2 regions of the Planococcus notacanthi genome follow, and region 2 is predicted to be linked to the other one. Evidence: a T-box and tRNA genes for the amino acid it is inferred to sense, from the RefSeq annotation. Region 2 holds a T-box; the other holds one or more tRNA genes.
The links. A T-box is a leader RNA that pairs with one kind of tRNA and senses whether it is charged. The one in region 2 lies ahead of QMA01_RS06555 (valine--tRNA ligase), so its partner is inferred to be a tRNA-Val.
Positions count from the first base shown of each region.

Region 1: it encodes a tRNA-Val, which carries the amino acid that the T-box ahead of QMA01_RS06555 (valine--tRNA ligase) is inferred to sense. The anticodon was not compared.

Region 1 covers NZ_JASDCQ010000001.1:347,225-354,419, reverse strand. Annotated here, with positions in the region: gene QMA01_RS01595 (Gfo/Idh/MocA family protein) at 11-934, opposite strand; gene QMA01_RS01590 (hypothetical protein) at 1,050-1,193, shown strand; gene QMA01_RS01585 (thermonuclease family protein) at 1,386-2,117, shown strand; tRNA gene QMA01_RS01580 (tRNA-Val) at 2,302-2,374, shown strand; gene QMA01_RS01575 (YolD-like family protein) at 2,656-3,018, opposite strand; gene QMA01_RS01570 (Y-family DNA polymerase) at 3,029-4,288, opposite strand; gene QMA01_RS01565 (TRAP transporter permease) at 4,770-6,803, opposite strand; gene QMA01_RS01560 (DUF1850 domain-containing protein) at 6,793-7,195, opposite strand, start outside.
Region 2 covers NZ_JASDCQ010000001.1:1,334,521-1,341,715, reverse strand. Annotated here, with positions in the region: gene QMA01_RS06575 (uroporphyrinogen-III synthase) at 1-325, shown strand, start outside; gene hemB (porphobilinogen synthase) at 322-1,305, shown strand; gene hemL (glutamate-1-semialdehyde 2,1-aminomutase) at 1,302-2,588, shown strand; gene QMA01_RS06560 (AbrB family transcriptional regulator) at 2,742-3,791, shown strand; T-box leader at 3,813-4,034, shown strand; gene QMA01_RS06555 (valine--tRNA ligase) at 4,085-6,718, shown strand; gene QMA01_RS06550 (ATP-grasp domain-containing protein) at 7,031-7,195, opposite strand, start outside.

The DNA.
Region 1 (7,195 bases), 990 kb from region 2:
AAATGAACACTTATTCAGTCAATAAATAATCGATATAGCGTTGGATGACCAGGCCTTCTTCAAAATTAACCAAAAGAGTCGATTGGCTATCCATTTCTGTGAAAAGTGATGGTACATTTTCAAATCCACTGATCAATCGCCGCTCTTGGCCTTTTTCTGATTCATAAAGATCCGACCAATTCTCCAATGTCAGAACTCCAGTTTCGCCGTATATTTTAAACTGCAAGTTCTCTTGTTGGCCGATGCCGCTGATTCCCGTCAACAAGAACGGAATTTGTTCTTGAGTCAAGCCATGCGCAATCAATCCCGTTTCGCATTTTTCTGCGTCTTCCGGATAGGTGATGTGATGGGAAGTAAACGACAACTCACCGAAAAGACGGTTCATCAATTGAAAATAATGGGGAAAGACTTCACGGACAAAGCCTCCTTGGCTTCTTGAAGCAATCCATGGATTTTGTTGCCACAACCTCGGCCAATCCGGGAAAAATGTCTGGAGCTCGATCCGTACCACTTTTCCAATCTGTCCGTTCTTGATGCGCTTGGCCATTTCGCGGATTTCCGGTTTATACATCAGCGGGAAATGCATGGCCGTCTGCACACGATTGTCTGCAACAGACTTGACCATTGCTTCGCCATCTTCCACGTCATGAGCCAACGGTTTTTCGCAGAGGATATTGATGCCCGCACTGGCTGCCAGTTCAGCGATTTCCGAATGAAAGGCGGGCGGTGTCGCAATATATACCCAATTGATATCTGAATGCAACACGTCCTCTACTGATTTTGCTGCAGGGATTCCATAGGCTTCGCTGATTTCTTCGAGGCGTTCTGCCTGCTGGTCATAGACCATTTTTATTTCCACTTGTTTTTCCTGCTGAAGCTGTTTGATGATGCGTTCACCAACAATTCCTGTTCCAATGATGCCAATTGAAATCATAAAAAATCTCCCCTTTTATGGCCTTTCGGCTTTTTTATGCTCTGTGTTTATCAGTGTAACCTTTAGGGGTATAGAATAGTCAAACAATACCATTACATCCTGAGGAGGAAACAACATGAATGAACAAACGAATTGGTGGGAGCCTATTTTCACAGGACAATTAGAAGTAGGCGTCAATAAAGAAAAGTTAGAAAGCGTTACGGAAGAATCCATTTTATACTATGAAGAAACTTCAAATCAGACGGAGTCAGCTTTTTAATTGCTGAAACTTACACACGACTTTTGCCGCTGCAATACATAGAAAACGCCTTGTTCAATTTACAATTGATCGAGGCGTTTTATTATGCAAATTTCCCGGACAGTTATAGCTGAACCCAAATCCGCAAACCGCTGTCGCATTGCCAGAAAGCCTAATTATCCATATAATAATGGAAACGAAAGCAGGGATCCTATGAAACTAAAACTTATGCTGCTGGCCTTATTCTTTCTTTCAGGATGCGGCATGCTGGAATCGACTGATACATCCGGCACAACCGACCGGATCGATGTGGAAGTGACGCAGGTCATTGATGGCGATACCATAAAAATCATTTATGAAGGCGAAGAAGTCACTGTCCGCTACTTGTTGATGGATACGCCGGAAACCAATCACCCGCGCTTGGGTGAACAGCCTCTTGGCAAAGAAGCGACAGAAGAAAACAAACGGCTGATCGAATCAGGCGATGTCTCGATCGAGTTTGACGTCGGCGACCGTTTTGACGATTATGACCGCTTGCTGGCTTATATCTACGTCGATGGCGAAAGTGTTCAGGAACAGATGCTGGAGTCTGGACTGGCCCGGGTTGCCTATGTCTTCCCTCCAAATACCCGTTACCTGGATGATTTTGAAAAAGCGGAGCAAATCGCCAAAGATGAGGAAGCAGGAATTTGGCAATACGAAAACTATTCCACCGACCGGGGCTTCAATTCAGAAGCATTTGGACAGGAATCTTCCGGAAATGCCCGTCCTTCCACTGAAGAGCCAATAGACGGTGATTGTGAAATCAAAGGAAATATCAACCGCAACGGCAATAAAATCTATCACATGCCGAGTGATTCTTCTTATGAACAAACCAATCCCGAAGAATGGTTCTGTACAGAACAAGAAGCGCAAGACGCCGGTTTCAGAGGGGTTGGACAGTAGGACAACAGTTCTTTATGGGGCCTTCTTCCGGCTGTGTCGTCGATGAAATGCAGCGTATTTTCGCATGCCCTGACAGTGCTCCGGGCGGGACGGATAAAGGGAAATACAGCGCTTATTTTTCTTTTCCAAAAACTATTGACTTTTTCCGTGGACAAGCTATACTTATATTTGTCCTGGAAATTGAGATTCCTTAGCTCAGCTGGGAGAGCGCTACCTTGACAGGGTAGAGGTCGCTGGTTCGAGCCCAGTAGGAATCATATAGTACGATGAAGAACCGCACAGCCATTTAGGCTGCGCGGTTTTTTTGTATCACAAAAAACGGGATGCATAAAGCTCCCGCACCAAATTTGAAATCCTATTCATCTTTATCTTCAACATCAAAACTGCATCAAAAACAGCAAGGCGATCCCCAGTAAGTTCATCCCGTAAAAATAAAAGCCATCTTGAAAACTTATGTGCTCTTCACCAAAAAAATACAAATTCATCCGTTTCATTTTATCATCCTTTTTTGTCACTTTTTTAGGCCATGCCTGCCGGTTTAATCCACCATCACAATCGACACGATTTCATCCACGGGCAGTCTGCGCTGCTTGAATGGATCCTCATAAATCAACATTCGAGTTTTCCCATCAATGCTTTTAATCGTCCCCCTGTGTGCCTCGATGGCACCATCTTTCCAGCAGCGGATGAGAACTTCGCATTGCCGCTTCAGCGCAATCTCCATCTCTTCCTGAATCAACTGCAAGTCGTCTCCGTTCAACTCGGGTTTTGGCACTTGTTCGTCTTTCTCGTACCATTCCCGGATCATTTCGACATGTTCCGGCAGCATCAAGGCTGTCCATTTAATGTTCCCGCGATCTTTAATATCGCCGACTGTCTTTAAATACTTATTGCGTTTCATCGGACCACCCCTATTCTTTGTTGTGTCCGCCGATCAATTTTGTCCGCGCTATGGCGGTGCCCGCCTGTGTGCCCGAGATGCCCCGATAGATAGCCGAATAGCCATACTTTTTCCGGATGGCATCCATGGCACTCCCCAAGCGCCTGTTTTCAAACTTCCTTTCATCGAACAGACTTAACTGCATCGACGACTCTTCTTCCAGATTGCTGATGGACAACGAAATCTGGCGAACCGGTTTATGTTGGAAATGCTCATGAAAAATCTCCTGGCAGACGCGATAAATTTTCAGCGTATCATTCGTTGCTTCGTCAATAGAGCGCGAACGGGAGAATCCGCCGCCGAATACGGACTTGCTGTAAACAACACTCAAGTGAATTGTCCGCCCCATGCGGTGAGCTTTACGCGTACGCATCGCAACATCTTCACACATTTCCAGAATAATCGTCATGATGTCTTTTTCTTCTATGTAATCGCGATATAAAATCTGTCCTTTTCCGTAACTGACCTGTCCCTCCACCAAAGGCGCACCTAAATCCGACAAGTCGATGCCATTGGCGTGTTGGTGGAGTTGATTGCCCATAATCCCAAAGCGCTCCTCCAAAAGAGAGACGTCTGTACAGGCCAAATCTCCAATACAGAAAATCCCCATGCTGTTTAAGGTTTTTTCCATCCGAGAGCCGATGCCCCACATTTTACTGAGAGGCGCCACTGGCCATAACTTTTTCGGCACATCGGCATATGTCCAATTGGCAAAACCCGTTTCTTTCGCCTCCAAATCGAGAGCCAACTTTGCCAGCAGCATATTTGGCCCTCCCCCCACCGAAGAAGGCAGTTTGAAACAGTCCAGCAATTCCTGTTGGATGCGGCGCATTGTCTGTTCAGGAGGCCCCCACAACTTCTCTGTCCCTGTCAGTTCAATAAAACTCTCGTCTACACTGTAAACATGAATCGATTCTTTTGGCACGTAGCTGCCCAACAGCTCAGTAATGGCCATCGATTTTTCCAAATAAAGCTTCATTTTAGGCTCAATCAGTAAAATATCCGGATGGTTCGGAATTTCAAAAAGCCGTGTGCCAGTTCTCACACTAAAACGCTTTTTCATCATAGGCGATGCCGCTAAAACCACACTTCCTTTCCGTTCCTGGTTTCCCACCACTGCAAGACAAACTTCCAACGGATCGAGTCCCAGTTCTACCGCCGAGACGCTGGCATAGAAACTGCACATATCAATACAAAAGATATGACGTTCTGGCAATTCAAGTGCTTTCATCACTCTCACCTCTCGAAAGGGAACGTATGTTCTTATTCTATACCACGATGATCGTAACGGCAATCCTTTTTAAAAAAATAAACTTCTGCCATGCGGTTCACTGGATCTGAACTGCATAGCAAAAGCGATATTCTAAAAAAATCCAACCGTTTCTATGCTTCAACTATAAAAAAGATTTAAAAAAATTGAATGCCCCGCCTTATGGATCATTCAATTTTCTAACAACTTTACATTTGCCGGTATGCGTATTATGATAAGTGCAGTAAAAGATTTGACATCCACCATTCTTATCAGCGCACCGGAAAACAGTTGGAAATTGCTGTTCCGGATTCGCAGGAATCAATGGGTGCCAAACCCACTGCAAGCTTTAGGAACAAAGTTTGCTTTGAAAAAGTCATCGCCTTCGGGTGATGGCTTTTTTCGTTTTTTAGCCAAAAGAAAACCGGCCAGGCATCAGCCCGACCGGTTTTTTCATAGTTTATTATGCTTCTACAGTTTTGGCAGGCTTTTTATCGCGCGCCAGCCACTGGATTCCAAATAGAATAACAAAGGCAATGGCACCAATCGTATCAGACAAGCCCTCCGGATAAATCAAAGCTAATCCGGTTGCAAATGCCAGGATGCGTTCAAGCCAGTTCAGCTTGCGGTACCAATAACCGATCAATCCTGCTCCGATGGCAATCATCCCTGTCAATGCTGTAATCAGTACCCAGATCAGCTCAGGCCAAGTGGTATCGATCATCAGCAGAGCGGGTGACAACACAAACATATACGGAATGATAAACGCGGCGGCCGCCAATTTGGCTGCAATAAAACCAGTCTTGATCGGTTCGCCACCTGAAATCCCTGAAGCTGCAAATGCTGCAAGCGCAACAGGCGGTGTAATATCGGCAATGATCCCAAAGTAGAACACGAATAGATGGGCAGATAAAGCGACCACCAGCGGTACTGCCGCTCCAACCGGCTCATCCATCATCAATAACGTGATAATGGCTGGTGCCGCTATCGTAGAGGTGATGACATAATTGGCAGTTGTCGGTGACCCCATTCCGAGAACAATCGCTGCCAGCATGGTGAAGAACAAGGTCAGCAGGATATTTCCACCTGAAGCTGAAACCAGACCATTTGCCAGACTCAGGCCAAGGCCGGTCTTCACAACGACACCGACGATGATTCCGGCGGCGGCTGTTGCCGCTGCAACAGCTAAAGCCGTTCGTGCCCCATCAACAAGCGCTAAAATGATATCTTTGAAGTTCAAGCGTGTTTCTTTATTAAAAGCACTGACGAAAATCGTCAACAGAATCCCGTAAAGTGCTGCCTGCATGGTTGGAATGCCGATCAACAAGAAAACGATGATGGCGATAATCGGCAGCAAGAGATAAATCTTTTTCAAAACTTCCTTGCGGTTTGGCATTTCTTCAGGCGAAAGGCCTTTCAGTCCAATCCGCTTGGCTTCAAAATGAGTCATGATCCAAACTCCTGTGAAATACAAAAGAGCCGGTATTGCAGCAGCTTTCGCAATTTCCCAGTAGGTAACTCCTCCGATAAACTCCACCATCAGGAAGGCTGCAGCACCCATGATCGGCGGCATCAATTGTCCGCCTGTCGAAGCTGCTGCCTCTACGCCTCCGGCAAATTCCTTCTTATATCCCAGTTTTTTCATCATCGGAATAGTATAGGAACCTGAAGTTACTACGTTGGCTACAGAACTCCCGGAAATGGTCCCCTGCAACGCACTGGAGAAGATGGCCACTTTCGCAGGCCCCCCAGTCAAATGACCGGCCAAGGATACAGCCAAATCATTGAAATACTGTCCGACTCCGGTCTTCACCAGGAACGACCCGAACAACAGGAACGTAAAGATAAAGGTGGCTGAAACGCTGATTGGCGTTCCCAGTATTCCATCTGTGGTATAGAACATGAGCTGGACGATTGAATCCAGATCCTGTCCTCTATGGCGCAGGAAGCTCGGGAAGTAAGGCCCGAAAAAGGCATAGGCCAAAAATAAACTGGCAATGACGGTAATCGGCATACCCACGGCTCGCCGAGTTGCTTCAAGCGTCAGCAGGATCGCTAAAATCCCGACAATCAAATCCAGTTCAGTGACCCGTCCGAGACGGAACACCAAATCGTCGTACATGATCGGCCAGTAGGCAGCTACGCCAATTGAAAGCAGCGCCAGAATATAATCATACCAGGCCACTTTATGCCGGATTCCTTTGCGTTTTCTGGCTGGGAATAATATGAAGATCAAAGATAATGCAAACCCTAAGTGGACAGACCGCTGAATATAAGCAGTATATTGGCCGAAAATAGCGGTATAAAGCTGGAATAAAGAAAAAGCTAATAACCCGAAAAAGACCACATGCTTAATGATTCCGCTTAAATCCCGCGTATTGGATTCAGGATCGTATTTCTGTAGAATTTCCTTCTGTTTTTCTTCCGAGATGTAAGATTCATCTTCCGGCGGAAGCTTTTGCTGTTCGCGTTCTTCTGGAGACAATTTATCGCTCATCAATTCTCACTCCTTGTCTTAGTTGAAAAAGGGATAAGCGTTCTACCCTAAAAGTATACGACTTCCCTCTTTCAAGCGTTTTTTTCAAATCCATCTTCTGTCCTTTTGTACTGAATGATAAACCGGCATCCACATCTCCGACGAACAGCCGAAATTCGGGCAGTTCCCTTGTCATATTCTTGATAAAGTATTTACCGTCCTTTTCGACAAAGGTCTCGCCTTCTCCTGCATTTGAGGGCATGCCGATATTAAAATCTTCATATTCAAGCTCTATCATCATTAAAGCGTTATCCTCGATCACTTTATAACTTTCAATGACTTCTGACAAATGGATCGAATGGGTATAGATCAATTGGAAAAACCGGCTTTTGACCGGCACATAAGCCGTTATT
Region 2 (7,195 bases):
CATCAAAGGCAATTTAGCGAAAAACACGATTGCTTCGATGCATATGCAAGTGGACGAGTGGACGGTTTATGATACCGTGCTGGACTTGAAGAATGCGGAAAAGCTAGTGCAACTGAAAGATGTCATCATTCTATTCGCCAGTCCTTCTGCTGTGTTGGCTTACCGGCAGGCAGGAGGAGACTGGTCGAATATCCGCACCGCTGCCATTGGCCATGTTACACAAGGGGCCATTGAGGCAAACGGCGGAAAAGTCGATTTTACTCCGAAGAAATACACTTATATGGAAGTCATCAATGAAATAGCGAAAGGAAGTTTTTCAAAATGAAAGAATTGAATTTTAACCGCCATCGCCGTTTGCGTGGATCTGCCAATATCCGTTCAATGGTCCGCGAAACGAGCTTACATAAAGAGGATTTCATTTATCCGATTTTTGTCGTTGAAGGCGAGAACATTAAAGAGGAAATTTCTTCAATGCCGGGTGTTTTCCATTACTCATTGGATAAATTAGGCGAAGAGCTGGACGAAGTTGTAGATCTTGGAATTCCTTCTGTTATTTTGTTCGGTGTGCCAAATGAAAAAGATGCGGTCGGTTCGCAAGCTTATCACGACCATGGCATTACACAGGAAGCGATCCGCTTTGCGAAAGAACGCCATCCGGAATTGGTGGTTATCGCTGATACTTGCCTTTGCCAATATACCGATCATGGCCATTGCGGCGTAATCGAAAATGGCGTCATCTTGAACGATGAATCACTTGACTTGTTGGCGCGCACTGCCGTGTCTCAAGCAAAAGCAGGAGCTGACATCATTGCGCCGTCGAATATGATGGACGGCTTTGTTGCAGCCATCCGTTATGGACTGGACCAAGCCGGTTTTGAAAACACACCGATCATGTCTTACGGCGTCAAGTATTCATCTGCTTATTATGGACCTTTCCGTGAAGCAGCACACAGTACTCCTCAATTCGGAGACCGCAAAACATACCAAATGGATCCCGCAAACCGTATGGAAGCATTGCGTGAAGCTACTTCCGACATTCAGGAAGGCGCAGATTTCATGATCGTTAAACCGGCATTGTCTTATTTGGACATCATCCGTGAAGTACGCGATAATTTTGATATCCCGATTGTTGCTTACAATGTTTCAGGCGAATACGCCATGGTCAAAGCAGCAGCGGCAAACGGTTGGATCGATGAAGAAAAAATCGTTTTGGAAACACTGCTCAGCATGAAACGCGCAGGAGCGGATATCGTGATGACGTATCATGCAAAAGATGCGGCACGCTGGTTGGAGGGAACTAAATGACATACGAAAAATCATTAGCAGCATTCACTGAAGCAAAAAAACTAATGCCGGGTGGCGTCAACAGCCCGGTCCGTGCGTTTAAATCGGTCAACATGGACCCGATATTCATGCAATCCGGCAGCGGAGCAACCATCACAGATATTGATGGCAATACGTATATTGACTATGTCCTGTCTTGGGGACCGCTGATTTTGGGCCATGCCCATCCGGAAGTGGTCAAGGCGATTCAGGAAACGGCAGCGCTTGGGACTTCATTCGGTGCACCGACTGAACTTGAAAATACCATGGCGAAGTTGGTTATGGAACGTGTTCCTTCCATCGAAATGGTCCGCATGGTTTCATCCGGAACAGAAGCGACGATGAGCGCATTGCGTGTGGCACGTGGCTACACGGGCCGTGACAAGATCCTGAAATTTGAAGGCTGCTACCACGGCCATGGCGATAGCCTGCTGATCAAAGCCGGGTCAGGCGTTGCGACTTTAGGATTGCCTGATTCTCCAGGAGTTCCAGAATCGATCGCTAAAAACACCATTACAGTTCCATATAACGATCTGGAAAGCGTGCGTTTGGCGTTCCAGGAATTCGGCGACGATTTGGCTGCAGTCATTGTCGAGCCGGTTGCCGGCAATATGGGCGTTGTGCCGCCAAATGAAGGCTTTTTGACAGAGCTTCGCAATTTGACTCATGAAAATGGCACGATTTTGATTTTTGATGAAGTCATGACCGGTTTCCGTGTCGGCTTTAATTGTGCACAAGGCTATTTCGGCGTTACACCGGACATGACGTGCCTCGGCAAAGTCATCGGCGGCGGGTTGCCTGTTGGGGCATTCGGCGGCAAGCGTGAAATCATGCAACAAGTGGCACCGAGCGGTTCAATCTACCAGGCAGGTACGTTGTCGGGCAATCCGCTTGCAATGCGCGCAGGATACGAAACGCTGTCCCGTTTGACGGAAGAAAGCTATGACGTCTTTATCGAACGCGGCGACCAGCTTGAAAAAGGATTCCGTGAAGCAGCGACGAAATACAACATCCCGCATACCGTGAACCGTGCAGGATCAATGATTGGTTTCTTCTTCACAAATGAAGACGTAGTCGATTTTGAATCAGCAAAAACTTCGGACACCGAGTTGTTTGCAGATTACTACCGTTTGATGGCGGAAGAAGGCATCTTCCTGCCGCCGTCCCAGTTTGAAGGCATGTTCCTATCGACTGCCCACACGGAAGAGCACATTGCAAAAACCGTTGAAGCATTCCATACCGTATTTGCTAAACTGGCACGTTAATAAAAGAAAAACAGGCCGAGGCTTCTGGAATTTTCAGAGGCCCCGGTTTTTTTATTGGAAAGAACACCGAACGACAGCCTGCATACTCCACAGATGCCCTTGTTTCCTGTACCATAGAAAACAACTAAGGCACTTGGGAAAGGAGGGATGGCTGTGAAGCCATTTTTAGTAACGGCAGTTATTGCGATTGCTGCAGGGGCGGTATTCGAGGCGGTCGGCATGTTTCTGCCTTGGTTGCTGGGACCGATGTTCGCACTTTTGCTCGTCAATCAATTCACCCAAATCCCTCTCTACTGGCCTCGATTCTTGCGGACAGCGGGTCTGGTGATGCTCGGTGTGCAGATCGGTTCGTCGTTTACACGCGATGCGGTGTTATTGATGGTGATGGACTTGCCTTATATGGCGTTCATGACGGTTTCGGTCGTGGCCTTGTCGGTTGCTCTCGGTCTGCTGTTCAAGCGGATGGTCCATGAAAGCCTGGGAACGAGCCTGCTTGGTTCCATACCGGGTGGATTGGCGCAGATGGTGGTTTTAGCTGAAGAAATCCCTTCGGCGAATATTACCGTAGTGACGATGATGCAGACCATTCGCATTTTCATGGTGGTGACGATTGTCCCCTTCCTGACGATTTTCTTACATGGCAGAGGGGCAGGGGAAATGGAAGAGCAGCTGTTCACTTTCTCGCCAGGCTTATTCCTGTTGGCACTTGCTGTCAGTTTATTATTGTATGCGGGTATGAAGAAGATTAAATTTCCTGCCGCTGAACTGTTGGCACCCATCCTGGCCATGGCGATTGTCCAGGCCGTGTCGGGGGATGTCCTGATTGATATGCCGTATTGGCTCATTGCCATTGCACAGGTCTGCATCGGTGCGAATCTCGGCCTGCAGATGGAAGGCATCGGCGATAAGCTGACGTTCCGGTTGGGTGCTGCGATTGTGTTGAATAATGTGCTGCTCATCAGTTTTACTGTATTGATTGCTTACATCCTTGCAAACTGGCTGCCTGAATACATATTCCTCGACTTCTTTCTAAGTGCAGCACCCGGTGGCATAGCGGAAATGGCCATCACCGCGCTCGCTGTTGGAGGGGACGTGGCACTCATCACCGGATTCCAGCTGTTCCGGCTGTTCTTTATTCTATTGGTGGCCGCGCCGCTTGTGGCATTCATTGTAAAAAAACTTGACGCTAAAACCGGATATTGAGTACAATAAGAGTAATTAGATATTCATGCGTTGATGAGGATAGTAGAATGTGTGTGCATTTCAGAGAGAAGGCCGATTGGTGAGAGGCTTTCATGGACCCATATTTGAATGTCACCTCGGAGCAGTTGCCGTGAAATGAGTAGCGGGAACCGGACTTAACATCCGTTATGAAACTTGAGAGCCAGGTGTGCAAGTGGACCTGTGTATAAAGGTGGTACCGCGAAAAACTCCTTCGTCCTTTACAGACGACAGGAGTTTTTTGCGTTCTATCAGAAATAAGAGGAGGAATTCCAATGACTGAACAAATGTCTACTAAGTACGATCCACAATCGATTGAGAAAGGCCGTTACGATTGGTGGGTCGACAAAAAATTCTTCGAAGCGAAACCGGAAAGCGGCAAAACGCCGTATACCATTGTGATTCCCCCGCCGAACGTTACCGGCAAGCTGCATTTAGGGCATGCCTGGGACACGACATTGCAGGACATCATGACACGCATGAAACGTATGCAGGGCTTTGACGCATTATGGCTGCCTGGAATGGACCACGCAGGCATTGCGACACAAGCGAAAGTGGAAGGCAAATTGAAAGAAGAAGGGCGTTCACGCTATGATTTGGGCCGTGAAGCATTTCTTGAAGAGTCGTGGAAATGGAAAGACCAATACGCGGGACATATCCGTGAGCAATGGGCAAAACTAGGCCTTGGCCTTGACTATTCCCGTGAGCGGTTTACATTGGATGCCGGTTTATCAGATGCGGTGCGCGAAGTTTTCGTGAAACTCTATGAGAAAAAATTGATCTACCGTGGGAAATACATTATCAACTGGGATCCGGCGACGAAAACTGCTATTTCGGATATTGAAGTTATCTACAAAGACGTACAAGGTGCGTTTTACCATATGCGCTATCCGCTGGCAGATGGCAGCGGCCATATCGAAATCGCGACGACGCGTCCGGAAACGATGCTGGGCGATACAGCGGTTGCGGTTCACCCGAAAGATGAGCGCTACCAGCACTTGATCGGCAAAAAAGTGATCCTGCCAATTATCGGCCGTGAAATGGAAATCGTTGCGGACGATTACGTGGACATGGAATTCGGAAGCGGCGCTGTAAAAATTACGCCAGCGCATGACCCGAATGACTTTGAAATCGGCAATCGCCACAACCTGGAACGTGTGCTGATCATGCACGAAGACGGTACGATGAATGAAAACGCCGGCAAATACGAAGGGCTCGACCGCTTCGAATGCCGCAAGCAAATCGTCAAGGACCTGCAGGATTTGGATGTGTTGTTCAAAATCGAAGAACATATGCATTCTGTAGGACACTCAGAGCGCAGTGGAGCAGTTGTTGAGCCTTATCTGTCTACACAATGGTTTGTTGACATGAAGCCTTTGGCTGCCGCTTCAGTGGAAGCGCAGAAAAACGAGACGGGCGTTAATTTTGTACCGGACCGTTTCGAGAAAACCTACCTGCACTGGATGGAGAACATCCGCGACTGGTGTATTTCACGCCAGCTTTGGTGGGGACATCAAATTCCAGCCTGGTACCATAACGAAACAGGTGAAATTTATGTAGGGCACGAAGCGCCGGCGGATGCTGAAAACTGGACACAGGACGAAGACGTTTTGGATACTTGGTTCTCATCTGCATTATGGCCGTTCTCAACGCTCGGCTGGCCGAAAGAAAACGATGACCTTAGCCGCTATTACCCGACCGACGCGTTGGTTACAGGCTACGACATCATCAATTTCTGGGTATCCCGGATGATTTTCCAGGCACTTGAATTCACAGGTGAAAAACCGTTTAAAGACGTGTTGATCCACGGCCTTGTACGCGATGCGGAAGGACGTAAAATGTCCAAATCACTGGGCAACGGCGTTGATCCGATGGATGTCATTTCTCAATACGGTGCGGATTCCCTGCGTTACTTCCTGGCTACTGCTTCATCTCCAGGACAGGATCTCCGCTACTCGAACGACAAAGTAGAGTCGGTTTGGAACTTTGCCAATAAAATCTGGAACGCTTCCCGTTTTGCATTGATGAACATGGAAGGCATGACGTACGATCAAATCGATTTGTCCGGCAAGAAATCCGTAGCCGATTCATGGATCCTGACTCGTTTGAATGAAACCATCGAACAAGTGACGGACCTTGCAGAACGCTATGAATTCGGCGAAGTAGGCCGTTCGCTTTATAACTTCATCTGGGACGATTTCTGTGATTGGTACATCGAGATGTCGAAATTGCCATTATACGGTGAAGACGAAGAAGCGAAGAAAATGACGCGTTCAGTCCTCGCTTATGTATTGGATAACACGATGCGCCTATTGCATCCGTTCATGCCGTTCATTACAGAAGAAATCTGGCAGAACCTGCCGCATGAAGGCGAATCGATCACCGTTGCTGCATGGCCGACAGTGGACGATTCCTTGACCGACCAAAGCCAGTCTTCTAGCATGAAGCTGTTGATGGATGTGATCCGTTCGGTACGGACTATCCGCGCAGAAGTTCAGTCGCCGATGAGCAAGAAAGTGCCGTTGACGATTTCAGCGAAAGACGCCGACACGCATGCAGTGCTTGAAGCGAACGCTGCCTACATCGAACGTTTCTGCAACCCGGAAACATTGACGATCGGCCAAAACATCGAAGCTCCAGACAAATCGATGTCAGCGGTTGTATCCGGTGCTGAATTGTTCATGCCGCTTGAAGGCCTGATCGATATTGATGCCGAACTTGCACGCTTGCAAAAAGAATTGGAAAAATGGGCGAAAGAAGTGAAGCTCGTCAGCGGCAAATTGTCGAACGAACGCTTTGTTTCGAAAGCTCCTGAAGCCGTTGTTGCAGAAGAACGTGCGAAGCAAGCCGATTACGTTGAAAAACACGCAACGGTTGAAAAACGCATTGAAGAGTTGCAGAACTTGTAAGAACTACAAAAACCGCTTTCCCAAATGGGAGAGCGGTTTTTTCGATTTTATAAGGATATTCCGTAAACTAACTCCGCTAAAGAATTCTCAGAAGAAAGAACATAAGGAATAAAAAAGTTAGTCTTCAGTTTAGCTTGCATAGCTCTAAACTGGTTATTTAAACATGGAAACTAAATACTCACTTCGAATTTCCTGAATCTCTTAGCGCCGGCGCGTCCCCGGGCTAGACGGAGCCATGAAACAGGTGCTTTTCCTGGTTCAGCGTGTGAGTCATGCCCAAAGCGACCGAAGCGATTTAAAATAGCTCACTAACTACTTCGGCCGATCTTCCTGCCGAAACGGTGCATGCTTTTCCAATTTCCGCAGATGCTCCACTAATAGTTCTGCGATATTTTCGTCGTGCGTTTCGTAGAACGAGCGGGCGCCGACGGGATCTTCAATTTCATTGAACAGATGACGGCCGTCATCCAACAAAAG